DNA from 4 places in the Streptomyces sp. NPDC048018 genome. Region 1 is predicted to be linked to each of the others. Evidence: riboswitches for the same ligand, from Rfam matches in the RefSeq annotation. Region 1 holds a riboswitch; each other region holds the start of a gene.
The links. A riboswitch is a leader RNA that binds a small molecule or an ion and turns the genes downstream of it on or off. The one in region 1 is predicted to bind cyclic di-AMP.

Region 1 (2,188 bases):
CCTTCGAGGGCTTCACGACCGCCGTGCTCGCCGAGATCCCGGGCGGCGACCGGGTCGTACGGGTGGTCAACCGCGGCCACCCCGAGCCGCTCCTGCTGCGCGAGGACGGCGGGGTCGAGCTGCTGCGGCCGAGCGATGCCGCGCTGCCGCTGGGGATGGGGGAGCTCGCCGCGTGGCCGGACCGGGCCGACGAGGCGTCCTATCCGCCGGGCTCGACGCTGCTGTTCTACACGGACGGGCTCTCGGAGGCGCGGGACGCGGACGGGGTCTTCTACGACCCGGGGGAGCGGCTCGCGGGGCGGCTCTTCCCGGGGCCGGAGGAACTGCTCGACGCGCTCGTGGCGGACGTGCGCCGGCACACCGGCGGGGGCGCGACGGACGACATGGCGCTGCTCGCGGTGAGCCGTCCGGCGGCCGGTCAGCCGGAGCGGCGGCGGACGATGCCGGTCGTGCCGGCGGGGGATCCGGGGGCTCGGTGACCGCTCGTAGTCGCAGGGTGTCCCTCCGATAACCATTGACGTAACGTCAGAAACGGGGCTCGTTACCGGCGCGTATCTGAGTGGAGCTCAAGTCGGGCGATTCCCTCCTAATTCAGTGAATGATCAAGAGGGACGGCTTGGAATCGAGTGGCCGGGTCTATTAACGTTCGATAACGCAGCGCGGTCGTCCCAGCCGCCGCAAGAGGCGGCACCGTGCGCACGCGCCGAATCCCGCAAGGGAACCGGGGAACCACCACTTGGGGTGAATCGGGCCCCACCGCACCCATGCGGCACGCCCGTAGGAGACCTTCCTGCTCCGAACCCGTCAGCTAACCCGGTAGGCGAAAGGAAGGAAAGGAGAGCGCCTCCGTGGCGTCCGACACCCCCGCTCCTCAAGCCCCCTTCGACTACTTCGACTCCGCCGGTGCGGCGGGCGCCGCGGGCGGCGAGGAATGGAACCCGACGGAGGACTCCCTGCGGGACCGCCGGTCCGGCGGACGGCACCGCGTCGTCAAGCAGCGCTCCAACTTCGCCCGCTCCTCCACCGTCCTCGGCGTCGGCGTCATCGCCGCTGTCGGTGCCGGCGGCCTGGCCACCGCCCAGCAGAAGCCCCCGGTCTCCATAGCCCTGCCGGACGTCGACCTGCCCGACGCCTCCGAGCTCCCCGGCGTCGGCGAGCTGATCGGCCACGACAAGAGCGACACGGGCGGCGCGGTCGGCAACACCACCCAGCCGCTCACCGCGCTCACCTACACCACCACCGACGCCACGGCCTCCGGCACCGGCGCACAGACCCGGACGCAGGCCGACGCCGGCGAGACCCTGCGCGCCCGCATCCTCCAGCAGGCCGAGCAGCAGCAGGCCGCCGCCGACGCCGCGGAGAAGGCGGCGGCGGAGAAGGAGGCCGCCGAGAAGGCCGCCGCGGAGGCCGCGGCCAAGGCGGACGCGGCGGAGAAGGCGGCCGCCGAGGCCGAGAAGAAGGCCGCCGAGGAGGCCGCGCGCAAGGCGGAGGCGGAGCGCCTGGCCAAGCTGGCCGCCGGCTTCTCGCTGCCCACCTCCTCCTACACGATCACCTCGACCTACGGCGAGGCCGGCTCGATGTGGTCCTCCGGCTACCACACCGGCCTGGACTTCGCTGCTCCCACCGGCACCCCGGTCAAGGCCGTCCACGGCGCCACCGTGAAGTCGGCCGGCTGGTCCGGCGCGTACGGCTACCGCATCGTCCTGGAGCTCGAGGACGGCACCGAGATCTGGTACTGCCATCTGTCCTCGATGACGGTCGGCGTCGGCCAGTCCGTCGGCACCGGCGAGACCATCGGCCGCGTCGGCGCCACCGGCAACGTCACCGGCCCGCACCTCCACCTGGAGGTCCACACCCCGTCCGGCGACGGCATCGACCCGGCGGGCTGGCTCCGCTCCAAGGGCCTGAGCATCTGACGTCCGTCCCCGCGGGACCCGTCCCGCGGGTCCCGGTGGCCAGGAATAGGCCCGACGGTGCGGACCGTTGACCACCCCATGACTTCTCTTCGCCGTCTTGGCCGTTCCGACCTGCACGTCTTCCCGCTCTCCCTCGGTGGCAACGTCTTCGGCTGGACCGCCGACGAGGCGCAGTCCTTCGCCGTCCTCGACGCCTACGCCGCCGCGGGCGGCAACTTCGTCGACACCGCCGACGTCTACTCGCAGTGGGCCGAGGGCAACGAGGGCGGTGA
Region 2 (2,188 bases), on a different contig from region 1:
GCGGGAATGCGCATGTCCGACCTCCGCTTTTGTCCGCGCGAATCCAGATCGAGCGGCGCCTGTCCGGCGACTCTATTGCAGGACGCCGGAATTTCCGATGCCGCCCGATGGAAAGGGACGCAAAAAAGCCCCGGCTCGCTGCGAGCCGGGGCTTTTGCGCGGGAGGCGACCGTCAGACGTCCACGCCGCGGGAGCGGAGGTAGCTGAGCGGGTTGATGTCCGTGCCGTAGTCGGCGCCGGTGCGGGCCTCGAAGTGGAGGTGCGGGCCGGTGGAGTTGCCGGAGGAGCCGGAGATGCCGATCCGCTCGCCCGGGGTGACCTTCTGGCCGACGGAGACCTGGATCGCGGAGAGGTGCCCGTACTGCGTGTACGTGCCGTCGTTCATCCGGATCACGATGTTGTTGCCGTACGCGCCGCCCCAGCCGGCCTCGACGACGGTGCCGGAGCCGACGGAGACGACCGTGGTGCCGTAGGCGGCGTGGAAGTCGATGCCGGTGTGGCTGCCGGAGGACCAGAGCGAGCCGCCGGTCTTGTAGCCGGTGCTCACGTAGGAGCCGGAGACGGGGAGCTGGAAGGACGCCAGGCGCTTGCGCTCGGCCTCGCGGGCGGCGCGCTCCTTGGCGGCCCGGATCTCCTTGGCGCGGGCCTCGGCCTTGCGCTTCGCCTCGGCGGCGGCCCTGGCGCGGGCGGCGGCCTCGTAGGCCTCCTTCTCCTGCGCGGCGGCCTGGGCGTCGACCCGCTGGGCGAGGGACTCCTCGGTGATCACCTGGGTGAGGCCGGTGTCCTCGACGGAGGGCTGCTCCGTGTCGGCGGCGAGCGCCGGGGAGGCGAGGGTGCCGATGACGCCTGCGGTGGCGATGGTCGCCACGCCGGCGACGCCCGCGCCACGGCGCGCCAGACGGCTCGGACCACGATGCTTCCCGGTGGCACGGGTGAACGCCATGTAGTGGCTGATCCTTTCCTTCCCTCTCGCCTACCGGGTTAGCTGACGGGTTCGGAGCAGGAAGGTCTCCTACGGGCCCCTCCGCGTGGCGCGAAGGCGTCCGATTCACCCCAGGGACTGCGTGTGGGTCCCCGGCTCCCCAGGCTCGCGCCTCAGGGGGACTCGGCGATGACTGTCCGTTGCCGCGGGTGCGGCGTCGTGCATGTGGCCGGACAGCCGGACCGACGCTAGGCCGATCTTCTGTCAATCACCAAACAGAGCCGCGTTTTTGTAAGGCATGCCACAGGTCATTCAGCAACAGCAACCATCAATACGGACAAAGGGGAGGACCCCGGCGAACCAGGTCGCCGGGGTCCTCCTCCGTGCGTGACGGCGGCTCAGTCAGCCGGTGACGACCCTCACTTCACCGATGCCCAGGGCGCGCACCGGCTCCTCGATCTGCGAAGCGTCCCCGACCAGGACGGTGACGAGGCGGTCCACCGGGAAGGCGTTGACCACCGCGGCGGTCGCCTCCACGGTGCCCGTCTCGGCGAGACGCGCGTACAACTGCGCCTGGAAGTCGTCCGGGAGGTGCTGCTCGACCTGGTCGGCCAGGGTGCCCGCGACGGAGGCGGCCGTCTCGTACTTGAGCGGGGCGACGCCCACGAGGTTCTGCACGGCGACGTCGCGCTCGGCGTCCGTCAGGCCCTCGGCGGCGAGCGTGCGCAGCACCTTCCACAGGTCGCCAAGTGCCGGACCGGTGTTGGGGGTGTCGACGGAGCCGCTGATGGCGAGCATCGAGGCGCCGTGGCCCTCGCCGTCGGAGCGCAGCACCTGGCCGAAGGCACGCACCCCGTAGGTGTAGCCCTTCTCCTCGCGCAGGACGCGGTCCAGACGGGAGGTGAGGGTGCCGCCGAGGCAGTACGTGCCGAGCACCTGGGCCGGCCACACACGGTCGTGCCGGTCGGCGCCGACGCGGCCGATGAGCAGCTGCGTCTGGACGGCACCCGGGCGGTCCACGATGACGACCCGGCCGGTGTCGTCGGCGGTGATGGGCGGCATCGGGCGCGGCGCCGCCGGGGCACCCGTCCAGCCGCCCAGGGTCTCGTCGAGCACCTTGTCGAGCTCGACGCCGGTGAGGTCGCCGACGACCACGGCGGTGGCCGCGGCCGGCCGTACGTGCGCGTCGTAGAAGGCGCGGACGGCGGCGGCGTCGATCGCCTCGACGGTCTCCTCGGTGCCCTGGCGCGGCCGGGACATGCGCGC
Region 3 (2,188 bases), on a different contig from region 1:
GACAGCTGGAAGGCCATCGAGCAGCTCGTCGCCGAGGGCCGCGTACGCACGGCGGGCGTCTCCAACTTCCGCCCCGCGCACCTGAACCGGCTCCTGGACCACAGCGACCTCGTCCCGGCCGTCAACCAGATCGAGCTCCACCCCGGACTGCAGCAGCGCGAGCTCCGCGAGCTGCACGCCCGCCACTCGATCGTCACCGAGGCCTGGAGCCCGCTCGCCCAGGGCGCGGTCCTGAGGGAGCCGGCGCTGCGGGAGATCGCCGCCCGGTACGGCCGGAGCACCGCCCAGGTCGTGCTGCGCTGGCACCTCCAGCTCGGCAACGTCGTGATCCCCAAGTCCGTCACCCCGGCGCGCATCCGCGAGAACATCGACGTGTTCGACTTCGCCCTCTCCGCGGACGAGATGACGGCCGTCGCCACGCTCGACCGGGGGCTGCGCACCGGCCCCGACCCGGACACCCTGAACTGAGAACGGAACGACGGAGCTCCCGCACCCGGCCGAGGCGGCCGGGTGCGGGAGCACGTCCACGCGCGTCCGCGGGCGTCAGTAGGCGCCGAAGACGTTGTCGATGGAGCCGTAGCGGTCGGCCGCGTAGTTGCAGGCCGCCGCGATGTTGGCGACCGGGTCGTACGGGTCGTTGGCCGTGCCCTCGACGTGGTAGGCCTGGAAGGTCGGGTCGATCACCTGCAGCAGACCCTTGGAGGGGGTGCCGGCGACGGCGTTGGAGTCCCAGTTGTTGATGGCCAGCGGGTTGCCCGACGACTCGCGCATGATGTTGCGGTGAATGCCGTCGTAGCTGCCGGGGATGCCCTTCGCGGCCATGATGTCGAGCGCCTCACGGATCCATCCGTCGAGGTTGTCCGGGTACGAGGTCGCCTTCGCCGGGGCCACGGCCTGTACCACGGCACCCGCGCTCGCGGCGCTCGCCGTCGCCGGGGTCCGGGCCGCCGCGGGCTTCACGCCCGACAGGGCCGCGCCCCGCGCGTCGACGGTCAGCCGCATGCCGGGGCGGATGAGGGCCGGGTCGGCACCGACGGCGGTCCGGTTGTCCTGGTAGACCTTCTTCCAGCCGCCCTTTACCGCGTACTTCCGGGCGATCTTGGAAAGGGAGTCACCCGCGACGACCGAATACCGCACGGTTCCGGGAGCCTTCGTCACCTGCGCGACACGGGCCGTCGCCTTTTCGACTGCGACGGTGTGTACCGCCTGCGGAGTGACCGCCCCGGCGGTCGTCGCGCCGGCCAGCGGCAGGGCCAGGGCGGCGCTGCCGGTGATGCCGACGGCGGCGATGCCACGGGTGAGCGGGAACTTCTTGGAACGGCGGTGCTTGGCGTGTCCACGCATGGCGGGGTCCTCTCCTCCGCCTGCGAGGTGAGCTGTCGGGTTCGGGCAGGAGATGCCCGGCCGTGCCTGAGGCACGGCTTCACCCCGAGCCGCTCCCGGAGTCCGGGGGCGGCGGAGAACCTGGGTCCCCCGCTCCTGCCTGAAGTGGTCGTGTATGCGGTACCCGGGCGGTGGCAGGATTCGGCGTTTCCGTCCGGTTGCCGGGTGACCGTAAGCGAATTCTTCCGGCGAAAACAAGACGGGAATTCATCAAAGCAAATGGATCATTCGGGGAAAGGGAAAGGATCATTCCCCCTCTTTCACCATCACCGCGCCAACGACTCCCCCGGGACTCGGATCTGACGTCACGACAGGATTCTCCCGGCTGGAAAGGCCGTGACCCACATCACGCACTCCCGCCTTTGCGCGCTTCGGGCACAGAAAAGCTCCAATGCCGGAATTCCTTGAGCATTCCGGCATTGGAGCTCAATAGCGGGACATCTACCTCTTTGTCCGAATGGGTACGTTACGGGTCACCGGGCCGGCTCGCGGCCCGGCTCCTCGTCCTGCTGCAGTGCCGCCTCCCCCTCGGTGTCGAGGTGCGGGAGGATGCGGTCCAGCCAGCGCGGGGTCCACCAGGCACGGGCGCCCAGCAGGGTCATCACGGCGGGGACGAGCAGCAGCCGGACGATGGTGGCGTCGATGAGGACGCTGACCGCGAGGCCCAGGCCGAGCATCTTGATCACGATGTTGTCGGACACGATGAAGGCGGCGAAGACGCTCACCATGATCAGCGCGGCGCAGGTGATGACCCTCGCGGTGATCTCCAGGGCATGGGCGACGCTCGCCTCGGCGTCGCCGGTGC
Region 4 (2,188 bases), on a different contig from region 1:
CGCTGGCCCCGGCGCCTCCCGGCAGCCGTCCAGCAGGACAACGGGCGCGGCATGGTCATCATCCGCTGGCTCGCCGCGGAGGCGGGCGGCCGCCTCTCGGTCGAGCCGACGCCCGAGGGCGGCAAGACGGTCTGGATCCGACTGCCCTGGACGGCCGTGGCGCTGACGCCCCGGTAGAGCGGCTCCGGCCCGCCGCGGCGAGCCCGCTCCGCCCGGTCGGCGTCGCACCGGGCCCGTATGGGGCGACCGTACCGCCCGGCGGCCCGGTCGGCCATCCGACCGGCGCCGCCCTCCGCGGGGGCGGGGCCGACCGGTCTCCCGGGGCCGGCCCCGCGGAGGGCGGCGCCGTCCCCGCGACCCCGGGGACGGGGGGCGCGGGGCGGCCGGGGGACGGGCGCCGGGTGGGGCGGCCCGCGGCGCCCTCGCGTGGCGGCCCTTCGCGGGGCGCGGGACGGCGGGGTCCGCTGGTCAGCGGACGCGGCCGTACAGCACCTTCGACGTCCAGATCCGGTCGAGCTTCACCCAGGAGCCGGTCTTCGGGGAGTGCCAGATCTTGTTGTTACCCGCGTAGATTCCGACGTGGTAGACCCTTCCGCCGGAATGGAAGAAGACGAGGTCCCCCTTCTGGCGGCTGGACGCCGTGATGTGACGCGTCTTGTTGTACTGCTGCTGCGCGGTGCGGGGCAGTGTCTTGCCCGCCTTCTTGTACGAGTAGAGCGTGAGGCCCGAGCAGTCGAACCTGCTGGGCCCAGCGGCCCCGTACTTGTAAGGCGATCCCTTCTTCGAGGCGGCGATGCCCAGAGCCGTGTTGGCGTACGAGCTCGCGGCCTGGGCCTCCGGCGCCGCTCCTGGGGCGAGCAGCGTGCCGCCGACGGCGGCGAGGGTGAGAGCCGAGACGGCTCCGGCCCGGGACAGCAGGGACGGGACATGAATCTGCGCAGTCATGCGCAACCCTTCGTCAGCCGCCTGTGAAGGATGACCTGTCGGGTTCGGGCAGGCGAAGATGCCCGGCCGCGGCTGCGGCTTCACCCCGAGGGACGTCACCCTTGCGGGCACGTCCCGTGTTGCTCGGGTCCTCCACTCCTGCCGATCCACTCCTGTCGACCAGACGTCCGGGACAGCGGCAGGACTCGGCGTCCGCCCGGACCGCCCCGCCTCGGGTGGCGGGGGCTTGTCGTCGACAGGGATCTTGACTCACAGTCGGGTAGAAATCCGAGCTGAAACAGCGATATGTGAGGCTCCTCACGACTGATCCATTCGAGTGGACAGTCAGGTTTCGTGATCTTCGGAGGTTTGCCCGACGAGCCGTTCACCAGCGATGGAATGCCCGATTCCGCTAAATGTGTAGACCTGTTGCGCAACTCGCCTGAGCTCTATGTCGATTCGTCGACTACGCCGAACGGGGGAGCGATTCTGCGGCTCGTGTGCCCCGAGTGGACCTCGACACGACACGCCGCACTGTCAACTCGACGACTCTTCGGGGACGGTGACGCGCCCTGAGCGCCGCTCTCCGTCCAACACCCTTAGCGCACGCGCCAATGTGGCCGCGTGGACCTCGCTCTCGCCTCGCACATGCATGAGCGTCACGGCGTCCCGGAGTGCCGTCGCGCGCCCGACCAGGGCCTGAGCGGCCCTCAGGGCCCCATAGGTATGCGATGTCCTGGATGGATTGATCCTTCCGAGGAGGTCGACGACTTCGAGGTACGCGTCCACGAACTCACCCTCGGCGCGGGTCAGCGCGGGCAGCGGCGGCAACTCCGGGACCATCGGGTCTCACCTCTCGCCGACGGTGCCCGCGGACGAGCGACGGCTCTTCACCACGTGGTCCACCAGCCCGTACGTCACGGCCCCCGCCGCGTCGAGCACGGTGGTCCGGTCGATGTCGGCGTCGATCCGGTCGAGATCCTGCCCGGTGTGCTCCGCGAGCAGTCCGGCCACCAGCGCGCGCTGACGCAGCAATTCCCGCGCGTGGATGTCGAGATCGCTGGGCTGTCCGTGCAACGGCTCGTCGAGCGTGGGCTGCTGGAGGACGATCCTGGCCCCCGGCAGGGCGAGCCGGCGCCCCGGCGAGCCGGCCGTGAGCAGCACCGCGGCGGGGCCGACCGCCTGGCCCAGGCAGATGGTCTCCACCTCGCACGAGACGGTGCGGATCGTGTCGTAGATCGAGGTCATCGCGCTGATCGAACCG

Region 2: linked by a shared signal. The riboswitch ahead of ACGF1Z_RS26355 (M23 family metallopeptidase) and the one ahead of ACGF1Z_RS23250 (M23 family metallopeptidase) in region 1 are both predicted to bind cyclic di-AMP.
Region 3: linked by a shared signal. The riboswitch ahead of ACGF1Z_RS02600 (transglycosylase SLT domain-containing protein) and the one ahead of ACGF1Z_RS23250 (M23 family metallopeptidase) in region 1 are both predicted to bind cyclic di-AMP.
Region 4: linked by a shared signal. The riboswitch ahead of ACGF1Z_RS15215 (C40 family peptidase) and the one ahead of ACGF1Z_RS23250 (M23 family metallopeptidase) in region 1 are both predicted to bind cyclic di-AMP.

The regions. Positions count from the first base shown of each region.
Region 1 is NZ_JBIDBK010000005.1:712,502-714,689, forward strand. It holds gene ACGF1Z_RS23245 (PP2C family protein-serine/threonine phosphatase) at 1-479, shown strand, start outside; cyclic di-AMP (ydaO/yuaA leader) riboswitch at 692-837, shown strand; gene ACGF1Z_RS23250 (M23 family metallopeptidase) at 849-1,916, shown strand; gene ACGF1Z_RS23255 (aldo/keto reductase) at 1,995-2,188, shown strand, end outside.
Region 2 is NZ_JBIDBK010000007.1:118,731-120,918, reverse strand. It holds gene ACGF1Z_RS26360 (GntR family transcriptional regulator) at 1-14, opposite strand, end outside; gene ACGF1Z_RS26355 (M23 family metallopeptidase) at 173-943, opposite strand; cyclic di-AMP (ydaO/yuaA leader) riboswitch at 956-1,121, opposite strand; gene ACGF1Z_RS26350 (M16 family metallopeptidase) at 1,325-2,188, opposite strand, start outside.
Region 3 is NZ_JBIDBK010000001.1:569,378-571,565, forward strand. It holds gene ACGF1Z_RS02595 (aldo/keto reductase) at 1-468, shown strand, start outside; gene ACGF1Z_RS02600 (transglycosylase SLT domain-containing protein) at 544-1,344, opposite strand; cyclic di-AMP (ydaO/yuaA leader) riboswitch at 1,349-1,505, opposite strand; gene ACGF1Z_RS02605 (MMPL family transporter) at 1,857-2,188, opposite strand, start outside.
Region 4 is NZ_JBIDBK010000003.1:891,371-893,558, reverse strand. It holds gene ACGF1Z_RS15220 (ATP-binding protein) at 1-177, shown strand, start outside; gene ACGF1Z_RS15215 (C40 family peptidase) at 469-945, opposite strand; cyclic di-AMP (ydaO/yuaA leader) riboswitch at 949-1,146, opposite strand; gene ACGF1Z_RS15210 (hypothetical protein) at 1,462-1,767, opposite strand; gene ACGF1Z_RS15205 (ATP-dependent Clp protease proteolytic subunit) at 1,774-2,188, opposite strand, start outside.